Regions from separate parts of the Clostridium malenominatum genome, predicted to be linked through region 4. Evidence: riboswitches for the same ligand, from Rfam matches in the RefSeq annotation. Region 4 holds a riboswitch; each other region holds the start of a gene.

Region 1 (7,428 bases), on a different contig from region 4:
CCACCCAGATTTGAACTGGGGATAAAGGTTTTGCAGACCTCTGCCTTACCACTTGGCTATAGCGCCGTAAAATTTGGAGCGGAAGACGGGACTCGAACCCGCGACGTTCACCTTGGCAAGGTGACGCTCTACCACTGAGCCACTTCCGCATGTATGGTGGCTCGACCAGGAATCGAACCAGGGACACGAGGATTTTCAGTCCTCTGCTCTACCGACTGAGCTATCGAGCCATACTTAAATTATCGCTTAAACACAATTTCTATTATATAAGCCAATTGGTAATTTGTCAACTAGGAAAATGCTTAGCGTCTTCCAGTTTTTTAGTTCACTACTTGAATATTTAATTAGTTAAGGAAGAAATCCCTCAATGGATTTCTACCAAAACTAAATAACTAAAACATTAAAAACCTAAAAAACTATTTCCTAATGTCCACCAAAAATTCACTATCTTCTATGCTTGCTTCTTGCAAAGTTGCCATTTCATTCATTATTGCCAAAGCTGATTCTATAATGGAAAATTGTAGGGGACAACCTGATCCTTCCCCTAATCTCATTTGCATATCCAAACATGGTTTTAAACCAATTTCATTCATTACATATTTTGATCCAGGCTCTGCTGAGAGATGTGACGGAAACATAAAGTCCTTTACTCTTGTATTAAGTTTATAGGCACATAGTGCTGCGGCACAAGAAATTATTCCATCAATTACTATAGGTACTCTATTTTTAGCTGCCCCTAAAAAGCATCCACAAAGTCCTGCAATATCAAATCCCCCTACCTTAGCTATTACATCAATAGGATCTTTTATATCTGGATTATTAAGCTTAATAGCTTCCTTTACTACTCTCTTTTTATTAATAAAGCCTTCTTCCGTAAGTCCTGAACCCATTCCAACAATAGAATCTGAATCCATTCCAGAAAAAACACTAATAACTGCAGCACTGGTTGTAGTATTGCACATTCCAGCTTCTCCAGTGCCAAACAAATCATATCCTTCTTTTACTAAGTTGTCCACTATTTCTATACCTACTTCAATAGCTTTAATAGCTTCTTCTCTTGTCATTGCAGATTCCTTTGCTATGTTTTTAGTTCCGTAGGCTATTTTTTTATTAATTATTTTGTCATTATTAAAATTACCATTTACTCCTATATCAACTACAGTTATATCTGCTCCTACATTTTTAGATAATACTCCTATTCCTGTTACTCCTTTGGTATAATTATCTGTTATTATTGCAGTTAACTCTTGAGGACAAGCTGAAACTCCCTCTTCCCACACACCATTGTCAGCACACATTATAATTGTATTTTTCTTGTTTATTTTATTCTTAACCTGTCCAGTTATTCCTGCTATCTTTACTGCAATTTCTTCTAATTTGCCTAAGCTTCCTATAGGTTTGCTTAAACTATCCATTCTTTCCCATGCCTTTTTAATTGCCTCTTTGTCTCCTGACGATATGTTTTTTAAGGTTTGCTCTAATAATATCATATGTATCCTCCTCAATAAAAAAAAATTACCTCTACCCAAAGGTAGAGGTATTATAATCCTCAATATATTTTCTCTTCCCTCCGAAGAACAAAATCGACTCAATTTTAGGCAGTTCTCCTGGCTCAAGCATCATTCTCTTCCCTCCTTCCCAGAAAAACTCCAGTGGATGCGGGATTCGTTCGCTTATACAGTAGCGGGGGCTGCAGTGGATTTTTACCACTTTCTCTTTTAAACTATTACAGCACCTAAAATTATTATTAAGTTCAATAAAATTATATTCCTTTTTATTTAATATTACAAGTTATTTTTTTATCACATTCTCAATTATTTATTTTCATTTAAAGTTCTTAATATTCTTCCAATCTCTTCATTAGTGAATTGGTAACTACTGTTACAAAATTCACATTTTAACTCTTCAGTTTTATTATCATCATATAATTCTTGCAAATCATCTTTTCCAATACTTAGTAACGCTCTTTCAACCTTTTCCCTTGAACAATTGCATTTATATTCAGGAGTGAAACTATCTAATATTTTTAAATCCATATCTTCAAAGATAAATTCTAATATTTCTTCAATAGACATACCTCTGTCTATAAATTCTGTTATGGAGGCCACTTCTTCAAGTCTATAAGTTACAAAATCTGCTGTTAATTCTCCTGCTCCAGGCATCATTTGTATTATAAATCCTCCAGCAGCTTTAATACTTAAGTTCTCATTAACCAAAACTCCTAATCCAACAGCAGAAGGAGTTTGTTCTGATACTGTAAAGTAATACGCTAAGTCATCTCCTATTTCTCCGGAATAAATTGGAACTTGACCTACATATGGCTCCTTTAACCCAATATCTTTTATTACTGTAAGAGTTCCATCTTTTCCTATAGCTCCTCCTACATCTAACTTTCCTCTAATGTTTGCAGGTAAATCTACTGCTGGATTTCCTATATATCCTTTAACTTGACCATTAGGATAAGCAGTTGCTATAACTCCCTTTGCCTCTCCTCCACCATTCATTTGAATGGTAAGTTTGTCTTTATCTGACTTTAACATAGCTCCCATCAGTGCACCAGCTGTTAACATTCTACCTAAGGCTGCTGCTGCTGTAGCACTGCAATTATGTATCCTTACGCCCTCATTTACTAAGTCTGTAGTAATAGCTCCTATTATTCTTATCTCACCATCTTTTGCGATAGCTCTAACTAATTTATCACCCATTTGTTTACCTCCAAAATAAATTACTTGCCTATTACATAGGCTATTCTTTCCGTAGTATCTTTTATATAATTCTTTTCATAGTTATCTAGTATATGAAGTATATTTAATTTACTTTTTTGGATAGCTCTTTCTATTTCCTCTTCTCTATAAGCTCTTTCCCTGTGGACTTCATCAAACCTATTATAACTTTCTCCCTTCTTTAAAAAAAAAGTTAAATACATGTCCACTATCTCCTCTTCAAAAACGTTTTCCCATACATAGAATAAATCTTCTTCATCGTAGGTATAAGTATTGTTACCCAATATATTAGATAGTTTATAATATGAGTTCATATCAAATATAAATAATCCACCTTCATTCAAATGAAGACATACCCTGTTAAAAAACTCAATTAAATTCTCATATTCTAATATATAATTAACAGAATCTAAACAACAGGTTATCAAATCAAATTTTTTCCCTGATAAATCTAATTCTACTATGTCTTGGCATATTAGATTTCCCAGTATATTTTTCTCTCTTAGTTTTATTTCACACTCTGATAACATGTCTGGGGATAAATCTACCCCCCAAACATCTGAAAAATTTTCTCCTATAATTTCGGTAATATTTCCAGTACCGCAAGCTAAATCTAAATAATTCATCCTATTTATTTTGTATTTATTACAATAATCTAAAATAATTTCTGACCATTTAAAATAATCGATATCCTCTTTTACTAAACCGTCATATATATTTGCAAAATTGCTATAGCAGCTCATGAAAGTTTCTCCTTTGTGAATTTAATGGTACAGATTAAATATTATATATTATCTTTCTGCAAGTCAATATTTTTAGGTATATTTAATTCTTTTTTTCTCTTAGTCATTAAACCTCCGACTCTCCCAGTTTCTTCAGAGGTCAAGGAACTCCAACCTAGTTTTTCTACTTTATCTCTAAGTCCCAATTCATCAGCTATTTCATATTTTATTTTCTCTCTTAACTGTTCCATTTCAGTTAATTCTTTGTTAGCTTTCAATTTTTCTTTAATAACTTTTTTAAGTGGTGTCTTTCCCATACAAATCCCTCCCTATAAAGTATTTTTTACAGGAAGGGATTAATTTATTCATGAATATAATAAAGGTTGTAAAATTCTAGAATCTCTGATTTCACAAAGCATTCTAATCTTCTATAATTTTACAACTCTTTCTTTCATGTGCTATATGAGGAAATTCCTATGGAATTTCTACAACAATAAAAATTCCATAGGAATTTTATCTATAATCTATTCATCTAAAAAACTATATAACTAAAAACTAAAATAAGAGAGAGGGTTACCTCACTCTTATTTTTAATTATTCATTAAATAGATGACAAGCTACAAAGTGATCTTTTGAAACTTCTTTAAGTTCAGGTATTTCTTGTGAACATATTTCCTTAGCATATTTACATCTAGCCACAAATCTACATCCTGGTTTAGGATTTATTGGGCTTGGTACTTCCCCTTCAAGCATAATTCTATGTCTATTTTTTTCCACCTCTGGATCAGGTATTGGAATAGCAGATAGTAATGCTTGAGTATATGGATGCTTAGGATTTGCATAAAGTTCCTTACTCGATGTTAATTCCACCATAGTGCCTAAATACATAACTCCTACTCTATCAGATATATGCTTAACCATAGATAAATCATGAGCTATAAATAAATAGGTTAATCCAAGCTCTCTTTGAAGCTTAATTAATAAATTTACAACCTGAGCTTGAATGGATACGTCAAGAGCTGATATAGGTTCATCACAAACTATAAACTTAGGCTCAACAGCCAATGCTCTAGCTATACCTATTCTCTGTCTTTGTCCCCCTGAAAACTCATGAGGAAATCTTGAGGCATGTTCTTTATTTAACCCAACTAACTCTAGAAGTTCATAAATTCTTTGTTGTCTCTTTTCTCCTGTATATAGTCCATGGATATCTATACCTTCTGCTACTATTTCCCCAACTGTCATTCTTGGATTTAAAGATGCATATGGGTCTTGGAATATTATTTGAGCATTCTTAGTAAATTCTCTTTTTTCTGTTCCTTTAAGACTGTGGATATCTGTTCCTTCAAAAAAAACTTGTCCATCTGTGGCTCCATAAAGTCCTAAAACTGTTCTGCCACAAGTTGTCTTTCCGCAACCTGACTCTCCTACCAATCCTAAGGTTTCACCTTTTTTTATTTTAAAGCTAACATTGTCTACTGCTTTTAAAATTGCATTCTTGCCAACTTTAAAATATTTTTTTAGATTTTTTACCTCTATTAAAACATTATTATTATTTTCCATTATTTTTGCACCTCCCCTATAATTGGAGCTTCAACCTTTGGTGCTAAAGGATGCTGAAGCCAGCAATGTACGCTGTGAGTATCACTTAATTTACTAACCTCCGGCATTTCTTCCTTACAAATTTGCATACAATAATCACATCTTGATGCAAAGGGACATCCTACTGGTGGTTTCAATAAATCTGGAGGCGTTCCTTGTATTGAATAAAGTTCATCTTTATGACCAGTATCCAGTCTAGGTACTGATTTAAGCAATGCCCATGTATATGGGTGCTTTGCATTAAAGAATATTTCATCCGTTGTTCCTCTTTCAATTACTTTACCAGCATACATAACTTGAATCTTAGAAGCAACGTTAGCAACTACCCCTAAATCGTGGGTAATCAAAACTACAGCTGTTCCTAACTTATTTTGAAGCTCTTTTATAAGATCCATAATTTGCGCCTGTATTGTAACATCTAGAGCTGTTGTTGGCTCATCTGCAATTAAGACTTTTGGATTACATGCTAAAGCTATAGCTATCATAGCTCTTTGTCTCATACCACCCGAAAATTGATGTGGGTATTGGTTAACTCTTTTTTCTGCATTTGGTATATTAACTAGTTTTAGCATTTTAATCGCTTCTTCTAAAGCTTCTTTTTTATTCATACCTCTGTGAATTATTAAGCTCTCTGCAATTTGATTTCCAATTTTCATAGTAGGATTAAGAGAAGTCATAGCATCTTGGAATATCATGCTAATTGATTCCCCTCTTAGCTCTCTTAATTCCTTATCATTCATTTTTAATATATCTTTTCCCTCAAAGAGAATTTGAGATCCTTCTTTTACTTCTCCTGGAGGCGTAGCAATTAATCTCATAATTGATTTTGATGTAACGGTTTTTCCACAGCCAGATTCTCCAACGATGGCTAAAGTTTCTCCCTTTTCTAAGTCGAAGGATACTCCTCTTACTGATTGAACTTCTCCTGCATATGTGTGGAATGAAACTCTAAGGTCTTTTACTTCAAGTAATTTTGTCATAGGTATCCTCCTTCCTAATTTCTTAATTTTGGATCTAGGGCATCTCTTAATCCATCACCTAATAAGTTAAATGATAACATAGTTAAACTTATTGCTATAGCTGGGAATAACAACTCATGTGGATAGAAGTCCATAACCTGCTGTCCAAAAGCCGCCATAGCTCCCCAACTTGTATTAGGAGGTTGTATTCCTAGTCCTATAAAGCTTAAAAATGCTTCTGCAAATATAAAGGATGGAATATCGAAAGTCATGTAAATTATTATTATTCCAATGGTATTTGGAATTAAATGCTTGTATATTATTCTCTTAGAATCAGCCCCTAGTGCTTGAGCAGCAAGTACGTACTCTGATTCCTTAAGCTGCATAACTTGTCCTCTTATAAGTCTTGCCATTCCTGTCCATCCCGTTATACAAAGGGCAAGTAATATTGTACCCATACCTTGTTTTTGAAAAATTACCGCCATTAATATTACCACTATCATATATGGTATACTATTTAGAACCTCAACGATTCTCATCATAATATCGTCAACTAGTCCACCAAAGTATCCACTAACTCCACCATATATAGCACCTACAAACACTTCGATCAATGTTCCTGCTAGTCCTATGGCTATAGATACTCTACCCCCTACCCATAGTCTACCAAATATATCTCTACCTAAATTATCTGTTCCAAATATATATTTTCCTAATTGTTGACCTTCTTTGTTTATATTTAAAGTACCTGGCTTTGCATTTAAAGCAGCTGGGTTATGATTTTGTATTGAATAGTCAACGCCACTAATTAACTTACCTATCCATGGTCCAAAGGCGCACATTATAGCAATTACCCCTAATAAAATCAAGGAAAAAATAGCAACCTTATTTTGTTTTAATCTTCTCCATGCATCCTGCCAATATGTTAAATTTGGTCTAACTATGGCTTCCGCATCTGAATTGACGCAACCTATTATCTGAAATTTATCTTTATTTAATTCAGCCATATTTACCTCCTATTTCTTACCGCCTGACAGCCTTATTCTTGGGTCTATAAATGTATAAAGAATATCTACAAGTAATAAAGATACAATATATAAAAAGGAGTAGAAAATAGTCAATCCCATTATCATGTTGTAATCTTTAGCTGCAATAAAATCTATCATAGCATTACCAAGACCTGGTATAGCAAATATTCTTTCTATAACAAAAGAACCTGTAATAACCGCAGCAATTTGTGGTCCAAGAATCGTAACTATTGGTAAAATAGCATTTCTTATAACATGTTTCCAAGCTATAGATATTCTTGACACACCTTTTGCTTGAGCAGTAATAATGTAATCTTGATTTATTACATCAAGAACCGAGGTTTTCATATATCTAGCATAAGTAGCTATACTAGAAAAACTTAAAGCTACGGTT
Region 2 (7,428 bases), on a different contig from region 4:
CACTGCCATTACAATGCCTACTGGAATTTCCGTTGGACTTAATACCGTTCTTGCGAAAACATCGCTAAACATCAATAACACTGCCCCTAAAAGAGCTGAAGCAGGAAACATGTATTTATAATCATTGCCTAGTATAAGCCTAATACTATGAGGAACAATAAGCCCTACGAAGCCTAAAAGTCCCACCACACTTACAGATGAAGCTGCAAGGAATGCAGCTAGTGCTGTAAAACCAAGTCTTGTCCTCTCTACATTTAGACCAAGTCCCCTTGCTACATCATCTCCTAAAATCAAAATGTTAAGCTTTTCAGAAAATATTATAGCTAAAGCTATTCCTATTATTGTATAAGGCAAAATAGTTCCTACCTCTGGCCAGCTTCTAGCTGATAAACTCCCATTCATAAAGGTAAGAGCTCCATGGACTCTATCACTATAAAATACTAAGGTTCCCGAAATTCCCGCTCCGAATAAAGAAGACACTGCAACCCCTGCTAGTATTATTCTTGTGGGCTGTATTCCACCCTTCCATGCCAGAATATATATAATACTTGCTGCTAGCATGGCCCCTATAAAGGCCGCAATAGGTACCAATCCTTGATACTGTGGTAAAACAACTAATATTACGATTCCAAAAAGCCCTGCTCCGCTGCTTATGCCAATTATGCTTGGATCTGCTAAAGGATTATTCATTACACCCTGTAAAATAGCACCTGCCAATGCAAGATTTACCCCTACCAATGCTGCAAGTATCATTCTAGGTAGCCTTATATTCCAAATTACCATCCTTTCAGCACTTCCATCGTCATTCATTATCACTTCAAATATACGCCTTGCTCCCACCTGAAGAGTGCCTTTTGAATTACCTAATATGAAGCCTGCTAGGAGAAGTACCGCTAATATGAATATTACTGTTATTTTGTATTTCTTACTGTCTTTAATTGAAATATTATTTTCCATACCACTCTGTCAACTCTCCGTATACTTCAGGGTATACACTCCTTGCCATATATTCTATAGCTTCATTGTAGTAAGGCCCTGCATTATAGAGAAAATACTCTTGTGGCAAATAAACTACTCTTCCCTCCGAAATCCCCTTTACTCCCTTCCATACTGGGTTGGATTTAAAGTGATTTTCCATAGATTTTTTAGCTTCTTCATTGCTGGAAATCATGCTAGTAACTAGAACATAATCTGGATTTTTTCCAACTATGTACTCTATATCTAAAGGTGTTGTTTCTGAGCCTATAGTGTCTGCTGGAAGATCTGATGCAATATTTTTAAGCTTTAAAATCTTAGCCACATCTCCTGCTATGCTGTTATCAAGCTTCACTGCTAAGGATTTAGATGTTACATATAAAATCACCACTGACTTACTTTCAGAGGGTAGCTTTGATACAAAAGCTTCCTTTTCATTCTTAAGCTCCTCTATTTTTCTTTCAGCCTCTTTTGTATTATCAAGTATTTTTCCAAAGGCTTTATAGGTTGAAATTACATCATCAAAACCTCTTATGTGAGTGGTAATTACTTTAAACCCCATGTCTTTAAGTTTTTTTGCCTGGGTTGATTGAGTTCCTACTTGGGCAATAATTAAATCTGGTTTTTCAGCTATAATGGCTTCCATATCTACAGAATAAACGGCACCTACTTTAGGAAGCTTCATGATTTCTTCCTTGTATTCAGGTATAAGCTTTATATTTTCTGAAACATCGGAAGTACACACAGATTTCCCACCCAAATCGTACCAAATATTAAGAGGAGTTCCTGATAACACAGCCACTTTTTCAGGTTTTTTATCTAAAACAATGTGATTTTTTAAATAATCCCTTATAGCTAAAGGGTAAGTTTCACCTTTTACATCTATTGACAGCTCCTTATCTGTTGCCTTGTCCACACTTTTTGAATTACTTAATCCACCTACATTAGAGGTTTTAGCACAAGCTGTAAAGCTTGTTAATAATAAAACTACTAACACTAAACTTAAGACTTTTTTCATATCCCTCATCCTCTCTTTAAAATAAAAAAGATTTCAATATCGAACCCTACGATTATTGAAATCCTGAATCTTTTTTATACATACATTTTGTTATTAAGTAAGTTAAATAATTAAAATAAAAATCCTCCTGACAAAGCATCAGGAGGATAGTAAATACAAAATGATATAGAAATAAATTTCCAAACACTATCTATCGCTCGTAGAATTCTCAGTGTAATAAACAGGCAGGTCTTCTGGCTTAAGTATCATAGCCTTTTGCATCCTTCCCAGTTTCCCAGTGGAATATTGCAAAAAACTCCTCTATTACAGCGGCGGGACCGCGTGGGATTCAAACCCACTTCCCTTTTAATTAACAGATAAAAAACTCTGTTAAACCTATTTTCCAAATATTTAATTTTCATGTATACTCTAACACACTATGAAATAATAATCAAGCTATTTTTAATATTCTATATTATTATCTTAAATGTAGATTATACGAAAATTTTGTCTGTCTAATTTACTCAAAATAGTTCCTTATATGTTATAATTTAGAGTATAATAATTATTTCATAAAATATTATGCTCAGTAGTCCAGATAAATTAATATAAAAATTTGCAAGGTATAGGATGGTGCTTATGAAGAATAAAAATTCCAAACACAATATAGTAAATAAAACTAAATTAATTTTTATTCCTTTAATTGTTGCCTTAATTTCTATTTTAAGTGTGAGTAGCGCTACTTTTTATATAAGCAAAACCTCATTGTTAAAACAAATGAATGAAGATGGAATAAACCTTGTAAAACAAGTGGCAAATCAATTATCAGATAATCACAATTCCTTAGAAACAATTAATGAAATGTTGGAAGATAAAATAAGAGTAGCTTCAAATGTACTTATAAAAAACCAAAATAATTTAAGTAATGAATTTTTAAAAGACCAATTAAAGAAACTAAAGGTGGATGAATTACATTGGATGAACAAAGAAGGAAAAATACTTTATTCAACAGTGGAAGGATACATAGATTGGATACCATATAAAGGTCATCCCCTATATGATTTTGTATTAAGTGATAACCTAGAGCTAATGGAAGCTATAAGGCCGGATGCAAAGTTTGGCAATTTTATGAAATATGGTTCTGTAAAGAATATAGATGGAAATTTCGTACAAGTAGGTATTTTAGCAAATAATATTGAAACGTTAACTAAAAAGTTTTCTTATCAAAATCTTATAGAAGGTTTGATGAAAAAAGAGAATATTATCTATGCACTTTTAGTGGACAATAACTTAAAGGCTATAGCAGACAGTAATAAAGAAAATATAGGAATTATTTATAAAGACGATGAAACTTTAAAGGAGGCTCTTAAAGGAAATACCTTTGCTAAAGAATGGTATTATGATAAAACTCAGTCCAAGGTTCTTGATATAGCAATTCCTGTTTTCCTTGAAGGCAAAATCACAGGAGCTATTAATATAGGACTTTCTATGAACCAGGTTTACTTGTTAATATATAAAAACTTTTTCATATCTTTAATTATTACAATTTCTATGGGTGCCATTCTTTTTATAATAATGCGCAAAAACATTATTGAACCAGTAAATAAATTAAATGAAAATATTATGGAAATAGATTTAGAAAACAATTTAGATTATAGATTACCTTTATTTAAAAATGACACCTTCTTTGGAATTTCTTATTCCATAAACAAAATACTTAATGAAACCTATATGTATTTTCATAAGCTTATGGAACATCAAGTAGAATTAAACGTATCAAACGAGGAGTTATCTGCAACCTATCAACAATTGTCTGCGTCGGAGGAAGAATTAAGGGCTCAGTATAAGGAAATACAAAGTTATACAGAAAAATTAGAAAATCTAACCGAAAAATATAACATTGCCATTAAAGGTACAAATAGCGCAGTATGGGAAATCGACTTAGAGTCTAATACTATATGTCTTTTTAATGAATTCAAAAATATTACTGATGTTTCTTTCCATGGAAAAGAAGATTTGCATAAAGTCTTTGATAAAATTTTTTATTCAGAAGATAAACAATTATTAATAGAAGAGTATTTAAAATATAAACGTAACAAGACACAAGAAATTTATTATAAAATACGCACAAAGTCTACTGATGAAAATTTTAGATGGATATTAATCAACGGAAAAGGTATATTTGATTCACTAGGAAATATAAAGCAGCTTACTGGAATTGCTCTTGATATAACAAATCTAAAAAAACAAGAAGAGCATATAGAATATCTAGCCAACCACGATGTTTTAACTGGTCTACCTAATAGAAGAAGTTTTATAAAAAAATTAGAGGAACAGTTAAATGCAAAAACACAAGGTGCTATAATGCTTTTAGATATTGATAATTTTAAAGCAATAAATGATTCCTTAGGACATATATATGGAGACATAACCTTAAAACAGGTGGGTGAATCTCTTATTAAGATTTCAGGTGAAGAAATATTTGTATTTAGATTTGGTGGAGATGAATTTTTAATTCTTTTACCTAATATACAATGCACAAGCACCATAGAAAAATATGCTAATAAAATAATGGATTTGTTTAAAAATATATTTTTAATTAAAGATAGTGAATTCCATTTAAGTTTTAGTATGGGTATTACACTATATCCACGTGACGGAGAAGATACAAATCAATTGCTTATGAATGCCGATACCGCCATGTACAAAATAAAAACTACTGGCAAAAACAATTATGCCTACTTTAATAAAGAAATGGTGGAGGAACTAAACGAAAAAATTAAAATCGAAAAAATGTTAAGAGATGCCTTAATAAAAGAAGAATTTGTACTAGTGTATCAACCACAAATTTCTTTAGAAACAGGTTTAATAGCAAGTTTTGAAGCTCTTCTTAGATTAAAAAATTACAATATATCTCCTTCACTTTTTATACCTATCGCTGAAGAATCAGGACTTGTACTAGAAATAGGACGATGGGTAGCAAGAGAGGTGATACATCAATTAGCAGAATTGAAGAACAAAGGTTTTCAATTAAAACCAATAGCAATAAATCTTTCTGCAAAACAAGTAAATGACAAAAGCTACATCTCCTTTATCAGAAAAACTTTAGAAGAAAATGATGTAGACTCCAAATACTTGGAAATCGAAATAACAGAGAGTATATTGTTAAAGAGAACATCCGACTCAATAGAGTTTCTTAATAATCTAAAGGAAACTGGTGTTAAAATTACTTTAGATGATTTTGGCACAGGTTATTCCTCCTTATTTTACTTAACTTTTGTACCCGTTAGTAAGATTAAACTAGACAAATCTTTAAATGATAAACTTTTAGAATTAACTGAAAGACAAGTTATGGAAAAGTTAATTTCTTTAGCACATAGCTTAAATTTAGAAGTCACCGCGGAAGGAATAGAGAAAATAGAACACTATAGATACCTTAGATTAAGTGGGTGTGATTATATTCAAGGCTATATTTTCAGTAAACCTTTATATATGAAAGAAATAGAAAAAATATACTATGATAATTTTTTAGATAAAATATAGCATAACAAAAGCAGTAGAAAAACCTACTGCTTTTGCTATGTTACTGTAAAACTATTATTTCCATGCAATTTCCTATAGGAGGTATACTTCGTGTAACTGCTCCATCATAATAAGCTACTATCTCAGCGCCTTTTTTTAAATCTTTATAGGATAATTGTTTTTTATCTTTTGCATTTATTATTTTTGTATTTTCGTTGATGTTAAGCCTTATTACATCATATCCAAACTCCGTAACTTTTTTACCTTCTAAAAGAATAGCTCCTCCATTTTTATTATGGGTTAAATCACTTATTTTTCCTTGAGTAGCTAATAAGTCTTTCTCTACTTTACCTAAAATCACTATTTTTTCAGCCATATATATAGTAGTTGAAAATCCTTTTAAATTTATAACTCCATCTTTTTTATAAAAGTACATTCTTATTTTGTTCCACTCTTTTATATCCTTAAGAGATACTTTTTTTCCTTCTTCATTTACTATCTCAGTTTTTTCTGTAATAAAAGTAAAGGTGGAGTCATCCTTTGACTTTATATATGCAGTTTTTTCATCTTTTAAATTAATTATGCTACCTATCTTTTGTTCTGCAATGCCTATAGTGTCATTTTCCTGTGAAACTATAATTTTTTCACCATAGGATATAGGTGGAAGGCTTAGAGTAACAGCTGGCCCGTAATAAGCCTTAATTTTCATGCCCTTTTTCAAGTCATTTTTAGTTAGCTTTTTTCCATCAAACTCATTAACTATTTCACTTTTATCATCGATAGAAATATTGATATCCTCCATGAAAAGCATTATACCATTTTTATTTTCTATTATATTTAATATTTCTCCACTAGCACTGTTACTAATTGGTTTTACTTCACAAATCATAGGTAGATCATTTTTCAAATCCTTGGCCGCCGAAACACTTCCCATAGGTAATGCTAAAGTAATACAAGTTAATATTAAAACTACTTTCCTCTTAATCATTATTTTTCCTCCCTTGGATTATTATTCATAACTATATTACGATTATAAAATCAGAAAGTATCAATTCTTTATTTTGCAGTTCAATCAAATAAATTATGCCAGATACGTTTTAAACGCATCTGGCATTTTAAAATTGAAATTACACTTTTAGTTTACAGGTATTACTAGTTGTTGTCCTATAAGGATTAAATCAACATTTTTAATATTGTTTATTTCTGCTATTTTTTTATAAGGAATGTTGTACTTTTGTCCTATTAAGTATAAGCAATCTCCTGCTTTTACTGTATATACAACCTTTTTATCTACTGGCTTTAATTCAGGGGTTGTAGCTGGCTTAACTCCTGATTCTAAGAAGCTGGCTTTAACTACTGAAAGATTTTTAACCTGTCTTAAGTCATTTATTAAAGCATCTCTTATTGGTAGATTAGTATCCTTTAAGTTTTTAGCCCCTTTAAAGTCATAGTTATCTCCACCTGTAGCCATAAAATCGTTAGTAACAACTGTATAGTACTTGTTCATATCAACTTTTGAACCATCTTTTAAAGTCATTTCGTATATTCTATCTCCCATAGGCTGCTTTAAGTCGTACTTAACCTTTACTCCTGAAATAGCTACCCATCCTATAGTTTTGTTATCTATACCATTTTCTATAACTCTCTTTAAGTCTGATCCCTTTAATTCCATTGTAAATAGTGTATTATCAAAAGGCATAAGCTCATATAGCTTTCCTACAGTGATGTTGCCTTTTTCTACTGGACATCTAAGTCCTCCACCATTTGTTATTGCAATTTGTGAATTAGCAGTCTTAGCCATTACTTCAGTAACCCATTCGCCAAGCAATGAAGGTCCGTTGAATCTATCGTGGGTTAAATCCTTATCTGTAGTTCCTACTACTTCATCTAACTTAGCTTTTGAAGCTTCTTCGTATTTACTAGCTATTGCCTTT
Region 3 (7,428 bases), on a different contig from region 4:
TGGTGTATTCACTCCTACAGAAGCAGGAGGAATAGCAGTATTATTTTCTTTAATAGTAGGATTTTTCATATATAAAAAATTAGAAATAAAACATTTACCTATAATATTAATGGACACAGTTAAGGGGACAGGAGCAGTAATAATTATAATTGCAAGTGCCAAAGTATTCGGTTTTTATCTTACATTAGAAAGAATTCCCCAAATGATAACTACAGCACTTATGAATATGACAAGTAATCCTTTCGTGTTATTAATGGTAATAAACGTAATGCTATTAATTGTAGGAATGTTTATTGAAGGGGGAGCAGCACTAGTAATACTAGCTCCATTATTGGTTCCAGCAGTAAAGGCCCTTGGTGTAGATCCTGTACATTTTGGAATGATATTTATAGTAAATATTATGATTGGAGGATTAACTCCGCCATTTGGATCCATGATGTTTACAGTATGTTCTATATTAGATGTAAAGTTGGAAGAATTCTTAAAAGAAGTTTGGCCTTTTATAGTATCATTAGTAGTAGTACTTTTTATCATTACTTATTCTGAACGTATCGCACTATTTTCTCTAAACTTATTTAGATAAGTTTAGCAAGTTAATGGGGGGAGTAAATTGGATAATTTAAAAGAAAAGAATATTTACTTGTTAGATATGGATGGGACTATCTACCTTGGAGATGAATTGATTGATGGATCAAAAAAGTTTCTGGAGGCTATAAAAAAGAGGGGAAAAAGATATATTTTCCTTACAAATAATTCATCAAAGAATAAAAAAACATATGTACAAAAGCTCAATAATTTAGGGATACAAGCTTCAGAAGAGGAAGTATTCACTTCAGGAGAGGCTACTACTATTTACTTGAAAAAGGAAAAAGCAGGGGCTAAAGTTTATTTGTTAGGAACTAAGGCTTTAGAAGAAGAATTTGAAAGGGAAGGCTTTATAGTAGAAAAGGAAAGACATAAGGACATAGATTATGTAGTATTAGGGTTTGATACCACATTAACCTATGAAAAATTATGGGCAGCCTGTGAGTATATATCTGAAGGGGTAGAATATATAGCTACACATCCAGACTTCAACTGTCCTTTGGCTAATGATAAATTTATGCCTGATACAGGTGCAATGGCTGCATTTATAGAAGCTTCTACCCGAAAGACTCCAAAGGTAATAGGAAAACCAAATAAGGAAGTAGTAGAAAGTATTTCTTCAAAATATGGTTTAAGCAAAGAAGATATGGTGATGGTAGGAGATCGATTATATACAGATATTAAAACTGGAGAAAATGCAGGTATAGTTTCTGTGCTAGTATATTCAGGTGAAACTAAAGAAGAAGATTATAGAGATAGTGAAATTAGAGCAGATTATGTGTTTAATTCTGTAAAAGACATGATAGATTATATATAAAAGTGAAATTACAAAAAAATGAAGGAATGATAGTATGAAAGAAGTAATAATTGATAGAGTTGAATTAAATCCAGTTATTGCAGCTGTTCAGAATGTAGAAGACTTGGAAATTGCAATCAACTCCCAAGTAAAAACTATATTCATACTTTGTGCTGATATATTTAATGCTAAATCGCTAGTTGATAAAATCAAAAATGCTGATAAAAGTGCATTTATACACATTGATTTTCTCGAAGGAATAGGAAAAGACGCTAAAGCGATTGATTACATTATCCAGGTTATTCAACCAGATGGTGTAATTAGCACAAAAAGTAATCATATTAAGATTGCAAAGGAAAAGGGAATGTTTACAATTCAAAGATTCTTTTTGATTGATAACAAATCCTACGAAATGACTGCAAAAAGTGTGAAAACTATAAAACCGGATATGATTGAAATTATGCCGGGGGTTATGCCTAGGGTAATACATCGTATTATCAGACAACTGTCTATACCCGTTATAGCAGGAGGGTTAATAAGCAGCAAACAGGATATAATGGAGATTTTGAAGGCAGGAGCAGTAGGAGCATCCACCAGTAAAAAAGATTTATGGGAACTATAGTAACCTGTTTATGATAATTTGATTACAAAAAAATATTTAAGGTTGAGAATAGGAGAGCCGTGTAATTAAATCTATTTATGATAGGTTTTGTATTCACGGCTCTTTTTATGTGGTCAGTAATATATTTGCTTTAAGATTTTATAAGGGAGAAATTGAAACTATTAAACTGGACTTAAGTAAATTTACCATAGATGTCAGTGATGAAATTTATATAGAAGTTGTTAAAGAGGAGGATTGATCATGGAAGTTAGAAATATGGTTTGTATCGTTTGCCCTTTAGGCTGTAAGTTAAAGACTATTTAGTTCAAGGAGAAATTCTTTAGGAACAAGCAATATATGGGAGGGTGGGATTATTGATAAGTGATTGGGAGGTTGTTATAAGATTGGTTTTATCAGCTGTAGTAGGAGGTATAGTTGGCATGGAAAGAGAGGCCAGCCATCGTCCAGCTGGACTTAGAACCCATATATTAGTTACGCTGGGATCTACCCTTATTATGCTAATATCAATGTATGGTTTTCAGGGACTCGGTGCAAATAATAGTGGTGGGGATCCAGCTAGATTAGCAGCACAAGTGGTTAGTGGAATCGGATTTTTAGGAGCAGGAACCATTTTGAGAACAGGAAATAATATTCGAGGCTTAACCACTGCTGCAAGTATTTGGGTTTGTGGGTGCATAGGATTAGCTATAGGAAACGGTTACTATCTAGGAGGACTTGCAACTACTGTAATAGTTATGATTGTCTTAAGAAATCTTGGTTTTTTACAAAAGAAGAAATATACAAGCCCAAATAAATTATTAATAGTCCAGTGTAAAGAGCGGATTGGGCTAATAAGTGACATAGGGCATGTATTAGAGAAAAATAATATCAGTATTAAGGATATTAAGGTTAATAATGAAGAAAATAATGAAGAAATTGAAGATGGTATGATGGAAATTAGGTTTAAGGTTACGTTACCACCTAAACTTGAAGACATAAGTTTTCTTGATGAAATTTTAAATTTACCTGGTATGGAAAATGCAATGTGGGAGGGAGATTTAGAATTAGCCTATCAAAAAACAAAAAATAAGGGAGAGACAATAATTCAATAAAATATATTGATAAAGAAAGTAGAGTGAAAGCTCTGCTTTTTAATATGCACAAAATGTGTATAGGGTTTTTGCCTTTTCTAATAATTTTAAAGCCCTCCTACTACTTGATTTTTGCATTATAGTTATGAACATAATGGAAAAAATGTACATATAATGAAACGATGTGATAATTAATTGGAGGATATTTATGAACAAAAATTATAAAATGACAGAATTTTCACCTTGGCAATGCCCTATGTATGAAATGATGATGTATAGAATGGATGAACCAGAGGTAGGAAGGAAAATTCCTGCACAGCAATCCCAGACTATTCAGCAGCCTAAACCACAACCTATGCCACAGCCAATACAACAGTATATACCACAAACTACACAAGAAGTAAAAATACAGCCCAAATTAGAACCAACAAAAATGGAGTTAAATATACAACCTAAAATAGAACCTCAAAATATGGAATTAAATCTGCAACCTAAGATGGAACCAACAAAAATGCAATTAGATATACAGCCTAAAATGGAACCAAGTAATATGGAATTGAATATAGAACCTAAAATGGGAACGGTAATAACTGAACCAATAAAGTTACAATTAAAAATAGAACCTATAATGGAACCAACAAAAATGCAATTAAATATACAACCAATAATGATGCAACAACCAATGATGAAGCCTATGGTGAAATATCAACCAATGATGCCATGGCAAATGATGAAACCTATGAGACCATGTCCAATGATGGTAAAGTGGTATATGATAAAGTATCCATGGTACTTTATGAAACCTCACTGTTCTATGATGATGAAGCGCGATTTTTAATATAAGATAGCTGGACTTTATAAGCAAGGTAAAAATATACAATAAAATATATGGGTAAATAAAGCAGGGTGAGGAACTCTGCTTTTAAATAAGAGTTTGTTATTCCAATTGATGTAAATTTAAGAATATGGTATTATTATAGCGCTAATGATTATAACTCGTATTATTGAGAAGAAAGAGGTGGATACATCATAAGCAATAGTAAATTTTCAAATTGGAAAGTACAAACTACTTTATTTTTATCTAGTCAAACAATATCTTTATTTGGATCGTCTTTAGTGCAATTTGCAATTATTTGGTATATAGCTAGAGCTACTGATTCAGGTATGATGGTAACCATATCCACTATATGCTCATTCTTACCACAATTGTTTATATCATTATTTGCTGGGGTTTGGGCGGATAGATACAATCGTAAACTTCTAATAGTTTTATCAGATGGATTAATTGCCACTGCCACTTTAATTTTAGCTATAATACTTTTATCAGGTTATAACAATATGTGGATATTATTTTTGGTTTCGGGAATACGTTCATTTGGATCGGGGATACAAACTCCTGCTGTAAATGCATTAATTCCCCAAATAGTTCCTGAAGAGAAGCTTATGAGAGTAAATGGTATTAATGGAACTATTCAATCTTTAATATTGCTTGTGTCACCTGCTGTTAGCGGTACAATACTTACTTATGGTAAACTTGAATCTATATTGTTTCTTGATGTTATTACAGCTATAATAGCAATCTCAATATTACTTACTTTAAGAGTTGCTGTTCATAAAAAAGCCGCCGAAAAGCAAGATACGGATTATTTTTATGATTTAAAAGAAGGAATTAAATATTCTTTAAATAATTCATTTATTAAAAACTTAATCATTTTTTATGCTATATTTACGATTTTAATTGTACCAGCCGCTTTCCTTAATGTTCTAATGGTAACACGTACATTTGGCAATGAGTATTGGAGGCTTACTGCTAATGAAATGAGCTTTTTCGCTGGTTCAATGGTTGGAGGAATTATTATGGCAACCTGGGGTGGTTTTAAAAATCGTGTTATAACTATTGCAGTTGGTTGTTGTGCCTTTGGTGCTCTAACCGTTGCTGTTGGAATTGCAAAAGTATTCTACGTTTATATAGCTATTATGGTTTTAACAGGTATGACTATACCACTTTTTAATTCACCAAGCATGGTTCTGCTTCAAGAGAAAGTAGAAACTGATATGCAAGGTAGAGTATTTAGTTTTGTCCAAATTGTGTCCTCAGGCTTAATGCCCCTTGGTATGATTGTATTTGGACCATTAGCTGATATTATTAAAATAGAGAGGCTTATGATTATCACTGGATTATTATTAATTGTATTAGGTATTAGTATTTTTTATAATAAAAGCTTTATTAAAGAAGGTATAAATCAGAACTGATAAGAGAAAAATGCAATTTTTACCTTTATCTAGATAATTGTAAAATAAAAAATTATATAGTATAATCAATTTTGTATAAGTATTAATTTAAAATATGGGAAAAGGTGCCCGAAAGGGAGAATAGGGAATGAGGTAAAAGCCTCAGCGGTCCCACCACTGTAAACGGTAGAACTTTTATAATCCACTGGGTAACACTGGGAAGGAAAAAGTATCGCTAGTCCGTAAGCCAGGAGACCTGCCTTTTTCATTATTGCGTCTTAGGATTAAGAGGCTGTAATAAGAATGATGGTAAAATTCTTGAATACAATTATTTGTGTTCAAGAATTTTTTGTTTTTTGTAAAAAAATTTATTAAATGGAGTGAGAGTTATGGAAATAATTGAAAAACTTATAAGCGAAGATGATTCTGTAAAATATTTATTAAAAATGAAGGATGGTAATACTGTTGAGACTTTATATATGCATGACCGTGAACTAAAACTTACCTACCATAGCACAGTATGTGTATCTTCTCAAGTGGGTTGTAGCCAAAAATGCTTTTTCTGCGCCACAGGAAAGCAAGGATTTGTAAGAAATCTTACTGACCTTGAAATAATTGAGCAGGTAGGCATTTGCATGGACTATTGTAAAGAGATGAACCTAACTCCAATAGATGCAGTTGTTTTTGCGGGAATGGGGGAACCTTTTATGAATTATGAAAATGTTAGAAATGGTATAATAGGCGTATATAATAAATACAAAATAAGTAATTTTGAAATTGCAACAGTAGGGTTAACACCAGGAATTCATAAGTTGATTAAGGATTTTAAGAATACTAATATTAATATAAGACTTAACCTATCTCTGCATGCATCATCAAATAAAACACGTATGTCTATAATGCCAGTCAATTCAAAATATGACATAAAATCCATAGTTGATGTAGGGGTTGAATATGCAGAAATATTCAAAGTGAAAACAAGAATAAGATATATGATATTTAAAGGAATAAATGATACGGACGCCGATGTAGAGAGATTAGAAGCTTTGCTAAGTGGTAAACCACTGAAATTAATTATATCATCATATAATGACAATAACATACAAGGTCTAACTGCTCCTGATAAAAATGATGTGATGAATTTCTATAATAAACTTAAAGATAAGATAGATTGTGAAATATTCCATAATTTTGGTAGCGATATTAAAGGGGGTTGTGGTCAGCTTAGACAGAATAAGATATAATGAATAATATCTTATTAATTTAATTAGGAAGGACTGGGAATCAAAGTATGGTGAGTTATAGATAATGAGGATAAATAAACTTCTTAGTAATCTAGGGTTTTGCTCGAGAAGAGAAACCAATAGACTTATTGAGGAAAATAGAATAACTGTAAATGGAGAGCTTTGCAGTCCTGGTCAGTGGGTAGAAGAAGATGACCTTATATTAATTGATAATAAACCTATTCCCGTAAAAGACAAAATTTATATTGCTTTAAATAAGCCAGTAGGAGTTACTTGTACTGCGGCAAAAGAAGTAGAAAATAATATAATTGACTTTATAAATTATCCAGAATATATTTTCCCAGTAGGTAGATTAGACAAGGAATCTCAAGGGTTAATATTACTGACTAATGATGGTGAATTGGCAAATAAAATATTAGAGTCGGAAAATCAGCATGAAAAAGAGTATATAGTAACTGTCCATAAGCCCTTTGACAGTAATTTTTTACAGGGAATGGCTGAAGGTGTTGAAATCTTTGGAGTTAAGACTAGGCCTTGCATTGTTACGAGGGTTAGCGAAGATACTTTTCGTATCATACTCACACAGGGACTTAATAAACAAATTAGAAGAATGACAAAAGCATTTGGGTATACGGTAATACGTTTGGAACGTGTTAGAATCGTTAATATAAAGATTTATAATATAAATATTGGTAGATGGCGTTATCTTACGGAGAAAGAAGTAATGGAATTAAAGAATTGACATTAAAATATCCCCTTGTTAATATATAATTAACTTACAAATATTTCATAAGGAGGGGAGGATTGCATGAATTTTTTTAAAAACATTAAACTTTCATTTAAAATTGCATTAATGTCACTAAGTTTTTTTGTTTTTCT
Region 4 (7,428 bases):
ATTTTAATAATCTCTCGCTATTTCTTTGAATTGCGACGTAAAAAATACCACAAATTCATTTCTGAATAATACGGTGTATAGAATAATTATTCGGTTTTTATTGTTGTGACGCTAAATTAGAATGATATGACAATAAGTCATTATTTCTTACCTTTTCGTTCTAAAAGTATAGGTGCTATATTTAGTAAGATAGAAACAATTGTCAAAAACCATAATGCCCTTTCCATACCAGGTACTACATCCATTAAAGCTGCCCAATCTTCCACTTCTACCCACACCGATACAAGACTGTATTCTGCACAAAGTGTTAATGCTGTAAATGATAATCCCATCGCCATAGCAAGCTTATAATCCTTTCCTGCTTTATACAAATAAAGATTTATAAAAGTTACTACTATTGCAATAACCCCTAATATTACCCACATAACTATACCTCCATATATTTTTATTTATGTCGTATAAAATTACCATTATGAATTCATTATAGCATATCTATAATTGTTTTTTTAATCATATGAAATAGCATATAATGTTTGATTCTATATTTATAGAAATTTATATATAGGTGGAAATTTTAGTATCAATAATACTCCTTCTGCAAATAATATAGTAAAGGTATTTAAAATGTTATATAAACAGAGTTCTTGAATCAGATGGACTTTTACTCCACCTGATTCTTAGAAATCGTTATCCAGGGATGTAGCCGCTCTTAGTTTCCACTTTGAAGAAGGTGGAAAATTAGAGTGGCAATCATCGGATAAATATAGTATAATTGTTAATGATAATCAATATCAATTAGAAAGGATGAATGTCATGAGTCAAGTTGAAGTTATAGGAACCCTTAAAATGATTAAGGAATTAGAAGATAAAGATTATATGTTTTATATGACAGCTTATAATATCGGACCTGTTATACAAGGAAACAAACCATCATGTATATTAACTTTTTCAAAGGATAATAAAAATCTATATGGAATGTGGAGGGATTATGGTGAGGAGTTTCTAACTCGCTACAATGTAGAAGCATTTAAAATAAAAGATACAGGAGAAACTTTTACAGTTTTATTTTATAAAAAGCATAGACTGGAAAATCAAATTTTCAACTCTAGAAATATTTCTTTTTTAAATCAGTTTGGATATACAAAGGAAATGGACTTAGGAGAAGTACTAGAAATACTGAAAAAAAGATATGAGGATTTCTGTCCCCATGAAATAGGTATATTTTTGGGTATACCGTTAGATGACGTAGAAGCTTTTATGCATAATCCAAAGGAAGATTTTATAACCTATGGATATTGGAAAGTGTATTATAACTTAGAAGAAGCTTTAGAAACCTTTAAAGCCTATGATGATGCGAAAATAAGAGTATTAAGAGATGTTAGAAAAGAAATAAAACCTTGGATTAATTAAATCACCAAGGTTTTTTCTATTAAGGAGCGTTTGCTAACTGGAATAATATGAGGTTTTCCTGTAACAGGATTTTTTAAAATATAAGTATCCATGTTGTAGGTTTCTTTTATATTTTTCTCCGTTAACACCTGTTCAGGTTTTCCAGAAGATAGGATTTTACCTTCTTTAAGCATTAATATATAATCGCTGTACTCTCCAGCTAAATTTAAATCGTGTAGTACTGCAACAATGGTAACCTCTCTATTTAAATACTTTACCGTATCTAATATTTCTAGTTGATGTTGCATATCTAAATTAGAAATTGGCTCATCTAGCAAAATTATTTCACTTTCTTGAGCAAGGGCTCTAGCGATTATAACCCTTTGACGTTCTCCACCACTTAGTTCATTTATATTTTTATCTTTTAAATGCCAAGTATTTGTCATCTCCATGACTTCATGAGCAATCTTTAAATCCTTCTCTCCCTCATTTTGAAAAGCCTTCAAATAAGGGCTTCTTCCCATAAGTATAATATCTAGAACGGTGAAATCAAAATCTATATTTGTATTTTGGGGAACGGAAGCCATTTTTTTTGCTAAATCTCTTACTTTGTAAGAATTAATTTCTTTTCCATCAATATATATACATTCTTTTTGGGGAGGAAGAATTCTAGCTATATTTTTTAATAAAGTAGTTTTCCCAGAACCATTAGGACCAATAATGGAATAAAATTTATTTTTTTCTAAACTTATATTTATATCCTGTAATATTTTTTTATCATCATAGGAATAATTTAAATCCTTAACGTTTATAGAGTAAAAGCTATTTTCCATTATTACATCACCTTCTTTTTATTTCTTATTAAAAGATATATGAAGTAAGGAGCACCAAAAATTGAAGTAATAGCGCCAACAGGTATTTCCGCCGGTGGCACTAAGGTCCTTGCTAAGGTATCGGAAATTATCATAAAAACTCCTCCACCTAAAGCAGTAAAAGGTAGTAATACTCTATGGTCAGGTCCTACTAAAAGTCTTATCATGTGGGGAATAATAAGGCCTACAAAACCAATAATTCCACTCATAGACACACAAGCAGCTATAATAATAGAAGAAATAGTAAGTAGTAATTTCTTTATTTTATCCACTTCAATTCCTAAAGTAGAAGCAGTTTCATCTCCAGTAAGCATTACATTCAAATCCTTAGAAAAAATAAATATAATAAAACCACCTATTAACACAAAAGGAAACAATGAAAAAACAGCTTTCCAATTGGCAGTGTTTAACCCTCCCATGGTCCAAAATATTATTTTCTCCACCTGTTCTCTATTAAATATCATAATTAAAGATATTAAGGAAGAGAGGAGAAATCCTACTGAAACTCCAGCAAGGAGCAAAGTATTTGTAGGAAGTTTGGTTCCAGTTTTTGCAATACTATAAACCAAAAGAGTAGTAAGTATGGCTCCAGTAAAAGCAAAACTTGTAACTCCGCTAACTCCTAGTATAATTGCAATAGCAGCACCCAGGGCAGAGCCAGAAGAAATTCCCAGCACATAAGGATCTGCCATAGGATTTTTAAATATTGCTTGAAATACGCATCCAACTATTGATAATCCAGCACCCACAAGGGCTGACAACATAATTCTAGGTAATCTTAAATTTAAAATAATTAACTTATGAGTATTAGAAATTCCCTCTAAGCTAATATATTTACCTACAAAAGGTATTTTAGAAGATAGTATCTTCATAGACCCATAAAAGCTTATGTCTGCCACACCAAGAGTGCTAGAAATAATAGTTAAAGCAAATAATATTCCTATTAGTATAATCAATAAAAATTTATTATGTTTTCTTTTATTTATATAAGACATGAGATCTCCTTATTTAAAAGCTTCAGGATGAATTATTTTAGCTAATTCCTCTAAACCATCTGCAAGCCTTGGTCCTTGTCTATCTAGCATATTATTATCTATTTCAAAAAGCTTTCCATTTTTTATAGCCTCTAGATCTTTATATCCATTAGTTTTTACGATTCTCCCTTTAGCATCAAAATATTTTGGAACAATAACCATGCTAGGATTTTTTTCTAAAACTTTTTCTATAGAATATTTCCATCCTTTAGCGTCGTCTGCTATATTTTTTCCCCCAGCCATTAGAATCATTTTATGGATAAAGGTATCTCCAGTAGCAGTAAAATCTCCATATTGACCAAAATCTATTACATAATATAAGGAAGGAGTATTAAGTCCCTTAACTTTTGAAGCTACATATTCCACTTTTTCCTTCATATTATTAACTACTTCGTTAGCTTTTTCCTTAGCATTTAAAACTTCACCCATTTTTTCTAAGGTGTTGTATGCACCTTCAAAACTATCTTCTCCATAAAGGGCAACAACTTTAACTGTTAAATCTTCTAACTTTTTAAGTACATCCTTTGGAAAATGAGTAGATGCTATTACTATATCTGGTTTTAATTCAAGGATTTTTTCAATACTTGGGGTTTGTAAACTACCGACGGAAGCTACGTTCTTAACTTCTACAGGATAATCACAAAAATCTGTTCTTCCAACTAATTTATCCCCTTTTCCAAGAGCATATATTGCTTCAGTAACGTTAGGCCCTAAGGAAATAATTCTTTCAGGTTCTTTATCTATTGTCACTTCTCTATCATAAGAATCTTTTATTGTTAAAGGATATTTTGTAGTAGCTATATTTTCTGCATTGTTTTTATCTTCTACTTTATTATCCTTTCCGCAAGCTACAAGTGAAGTTATCATGATTAATGATAAAAATACTACTAAGACTTTTTTCAATTTGTTCATTTTTTTCCTCCTTAAATATAGACAAAATAAAAAACCCTTATCTTCAAGATAACGGTTTAAGTTCATTAAACCATTAGCTTATCCGCGTAAGCTAAAGCGTCACTAATTCATAGGCAGTTCTCCTGGCTTAGATTCATCGCCTTTTAGCTCCTTCCCCAAAATTTGAGTGGATTATGCTAAAGACTCATCAATACAGTGGCGGGACCGCAGAAGATTAAAGCTTCTTTCCCTTTTAAACCCATAGGGGTACCTATAAATATTTTTATTTAAGTTGAGTGTAACACTTATTCATTTCCATGTCAATAAATCACATAAAGTGATAAGGCTATTTACACTATAAGCTTCCATTGGTAAAATGAAAATTAAAACTATATAAATTATGAGGAGCATATATAATGGAGGTTATAGTAAAATACCCAGGAAGTTTTGGAGAAATAGTTCAAGGTAAAGTTGGTGATATAGATATTTTATGTTCCTGTCCGATTAATATGTATACTGAGGTTAAGATATTTGAAACTAATAAGCCTAAATTAAGGTACAATTACTCAAAGTCTTCTATGCTTATAGAAAATCTACTCAAAGAATGGCGGGAAGAAAGGTATATAAGCAACTTAGATATAGAAATAAAATCAAATATTCCCACAGGAAAAGGCTTTGCTAGCAGCACAGCAGATCTTTGTGGAGTGTATCATGGTTTATTAAAGTTGTTTAATAAAAAGTATAATGCGGATGAAATAATAAAACATTGTATCCAAATTGAACCTACGGACAGTATTATATTTAATAAAATGACTTTATTTGATTACAAAAGAGGACTATATAGAGAAACCATTGGAGAATATTTTCAATTTAATATTTTAGTCTTTGAAGGGGAAAAACAAGTTGATACTTTGCAATTTAATAAAACCCCTCTTCCGCCATTAAGTAATATTGAGGATTTAATGCCTATATTTAAAAAAGGAGTGGAGGAAAGGGATACAAAAAAGATTGCATACTGCTCTACGGAAAGCATAAAACGAAACAATGAAAGATTAAAATATGAGATTTTAGAAACTATACTTAAAATTAAAGATGAAATTAATGGACATGGCATTATTGGGGCACATAGTGGAGATGCTTTGGGCATAATATATGAAGGAGAAGTAGATTTTAAAGTTTTAGAAAAATACAAAAGTTGCCTTAAGGGTTATAAAACTTATAAAGTAAGAACTATAAAAAATTCGTAGGGGGATAGTCATGGGAGTAAAAATAATTGGTGTGGTTAGTAGTATACAGATGCATAGTCAAGAAGGGTTTTCAAGCTACGAAAGAATATTTGCAAACAAGGACTATTTACAAGCTGTTGAAGAATGTGGAGGAATTCCTTTAATACTTCCTATAACTGAAGATTACTTAAAGGTAAAAGAGCAGGTTAAATTAGTAGACAAGGTGATAATAACTGGAGGAGTGGATATTAATCCTTTTTATTATGGTGAAGAATCAATTTTTAATAATGGAACAATTATGCCTGCAAGAGATAGCTATGACTTCATGATTATAAAGGCCTGTGAAGAGTTAAACAAGCCAATACTAGGAATATGCAGAGGATTACAGTCAATTAATGTGTATTATGGTGGTACTTTATATCAGCATATACCAGATGTAAAAGGGAATCATCTACAACACTCTCAAAGGTCTGATTATCATGTAGCTGTTCACAAGATAAGAATAAATGAAAATACAAAGCTGCATTCTATATTAGGCAAGGAAGCAGAGGTAAATAGTTTTCATCACCAAGCGGTAAAAGGTGTGGCAAAGGGTTTTAAAATAAGTGCGGTTTCTAGCGATGGAGTAATTGAGGGAATTGAAAATATTGAGGGAAGAACTATTATGGGTGTGCAGTGGCATCCTGAAAAGATGTATTTAAAATATGAAAATATGAAAAATATATTTAATGCTTTCATTAATGATTACGAATAAGAAAAAACTACTTGCATATTGAGTTGTTTTTCTATAAAATAAAGTATTCATACCTTTGAGGATGAATACTTTTTTAATACGCACAAAGGAGAAAAAGATGAGTAAGGATTTAAAAAATATATTGATAACAGGATTGGCTTTATTTTCTACATTTTTTGGAGCAGGTAATTTAATTTTTCCTCCAACACTTGGTTTTATTTCTGGAGATAAGTGGGCCATTACTGGGCTAGGGTTTTTAACTACATGTATTGGTCTGCCAATGCTAGGGATTATAGCAGTTGCTTTAGTGGGAGGTAGAACAGAGGATTTAACAAGTAAAATATCATCAAATTTTGGTAAAATACTTTGTTCTATAATTATGTTAACCATAGGTACATTATTTGCTGTACCAAGAACAGGGGCGACTACCTTTGAATTAGCCGTACTTCCCATATTTCCTGGGGCAAATTCAATAATAGTATCCATAATTTTCTTTGGAATAACCTATTTTTTTGCAATAAATGAAACCTCAGTGGTAGACAAGATTGGAGCAATACTCACTCCATTTTTATTAATTACTTTAGGAATTATAATAGTTAAAGGCATAATATTTCCATTAGGTACACCTATAAATACAAATATACAGGGAGCTTTTTCAAAGGGTTTTACTGAAGGATATCAAACCATGGATGCTATAGGCTCCATAATTCTGGCTCAAATGTTTATTGGGGATTTAGCTCTTAAAGGATATAAAGATAGGAAATCTCAAGTAAATATAACTATAAAATCTGGGCTAGTATCTGCAGTATGTCTTGGAGTAGTATATTTAGGACTGTTATATATAGGTGCTACATCTAGCAGTATAGTCTCACAAGACTTTACAAGAACAAGTATACTTGTATTTATAAGTCAAAGATTATTAGGGGATATGAGTAAGATAATATTTGGAGGAGCCATTGCAGTAGCTTGTTTAACAACATCTATAGGCCTTACAGCTACTACAGGAAATTACTTTAGTAAGCTTTTAAACAACAAAATAAGCTATAAAACCATTGTTTTATTTAATTGTTTAATAAGTGGATTTATCGCAAATTATGGTGTTGAAGCTATAATTAAATTAGCTGTACCCATACTGCAAACTATTTATCCTGTAGTAATAGTTTTAATAATAACTAACCTTTTAGGAAACTACATTACTAATGATAAAGTATATAAAGGGGCAGTTTATGGAGCTTTTATTGTAAGTATTTTTATATCCTTAGAATCAATTGGCATTAAGGTTC

The links. Region 4 has a riboswitch for cobalamin ahead of ABDZ69_RS16310 (ABC transporter substrate-binding protein). Riboswitches for the same ligand answer to the same signal wherever they lie in the genome.
Region 1: linked by a shared signal. The riboswitch ahead of cobT (nicotinate-nucleotide--dimethylbenzimidazole phosphoribosyltransferase) and the one ahead of ABDZ69_RS16310 (ABC transporter substrate-binding protein) in region 4 are both predicted to bind cobalamin.
Region 2: linked by a shared signal. The riboswitch ahead of ABDZ69_RS04905 (ABC transporter substrate-binding protein) and the one ahead of ABDZ69_RS16310 (ABC transporter substrate-binding protein) in region 4 are both predicted to bind cobalamin.
Region 3: linked by a shared signal. The riboswitch ahead of ABDZ69_RS13070 (radical SAM protein) and the one ahead of ABDZ69_RS16310 (ABC transporter substrate-binding protein) in region 4 are both predicted to bind cobalamin.

Annotation. Positions count from the first base shown of each region.
Region 1 is NZ_BAAACF010000001.1:500,166-507,593, reverse strand. It holds tRNA gene ABDZ69_RS02575 (tRNA-Cys) at 1-66, opposite strand, end outside; tRNA gene ABDZ69_RS02570 (tRNA-Gly) at 75-149, opposite strand; tRNA gene ABDZ69_RS02565 (tRNA-Phe) at 155-230, opposite strand; gene cobT (nicotinate-nucleotide--dimethylbenzimidazole phosphoribosyltransferase) at 417-1,490, opposite strand; cobalamin riboswitch at 1,581-1,754, opposite strand; gene hslO (Hsp33 family molecular chaperone HslO) at 1,815-2,705, opposite strand; gene ABDZ69_RS02550 (methyltransferase domain-containing protein) at 2,726-3,466, opposite strand; gene ABDZ69_RS02545 (alpha/beta-type small acid-soluble spore protein) at 3,508-3,762, opposite strand; gene ABDZ69_RS02540 (ABC transporter ATP-binding protein) at 4,040-5,008, opposite strand; gene ABDZ69_RS02535 (ABC transporter ATP-binding protein) at 5,008-6,027, opposite strand; gene ABDZ69_RS02530 (ABC transporter permease) at 6,042-7,013, opposite strand; gene ABDZ69_RS02525 (ABC transporter permease) at 7,023-7,428, opposite strand, start outside.
Region 2 is NZ_BAAACF010000001.1:978,062-985,489, reverse strand. It holds gene ABDZ69_RS04910 (FecCD family ABC transporter permease) at 1-957, opposite strand, end outside; gene ABDZ69_RS04905 (ABC transporter substrate-binding protein) at 947-1,993, opposite strand; cobalamin riboswitch at 2,200-2,387, opposite strand; gene ABDZ69_RS04900 (EAL domain-containing protein) at 2,612-5,515, shown strand; gene ABDZ69_RS04895 (hypothetical protein) at 5,556-6,482, opposite strand; gene ABDZ69_RS04890 (5'-nucleotidase C-terminal domain-containing protein) at 6,630-7,428, opposite strand, start outside.
Region 3 is NZ_BAAACF010000003.1:250,298-257,725, reverse strand. It holds gene ABDZ69_RS13105 (TRAP transporter large permease) at 1-583, shown strand, start outside; gene ABDZ69_RS13100 (HAD-IIA family hydrolase) at 611-1,402, shown strand; gene ABDZ69_RS13095 (glycerol-3-phosphate responsive antiterminator) at 1,437-2,003, shown strand; gene ABDZ69_RS13090 (hypothetical protein) at 2,113-2,241, shown strand; gene ABDZ69_RS13085 (MgtC/SapB family protein) at 2,357-3,094, shown strand; gene ABDZ69_RS13080 (hypothetical protein) at 3,282-3,911, shown strand; gene ABDZ69_RS13075 (MFS transporter) at 4,100-5,326, shown strand; cobalamin riboswitch at 5,412-5,583, shown strand; gene ABDZ69_RS13070 (radical SAM protein) at 5,695-6,549, shown strand; gene ABDZ69_RS13065 (pseudouridine synthase) at 6,614-7,291, shown strand; gene ABDZ69_RS13060 (methyl-accepting chemotaxis protein) at 7,358-7,428, shown strand, end outside.
Region 4 is NZ_BAAACF010000012.1:120,536-127,963, reverse strand. It holds gene ABDZ69_RS16330 (hypothetical protein) at 141-425, opposite strand; gene ABDZ69_RS16325 (DUF3793 family protein) at 814-1,410, shown strand; gene ABDZ69_RS16320 (ABC transporter ATP-binding protein) at 1,407-2,222, opposite strand; gene ABDZ69_RS16315 (FecCD family ABC transporter permease) at 2,225-3,256, opposite strand; gene ABDZ69_RS16310 (ABC transporter substrate-binding protein) at 3,266-4,207, opposite strand; cobalamin riboswitch at 4,303-4,476, opposite strand; gene ABDZ69_RS16305 (GHMP family kinase ATP-binding protein) at 4,603-5,433, shown strand; gene ABDZ69_RS16300 (gamma-glutamyl-gamma-aminobutyrate hydrolase family protein) at 5,444-6,166, shown strand; gene brnQ (branched-chain amino acid transport system II carrier protein) at 6,264-7,428, shown strand, end outside.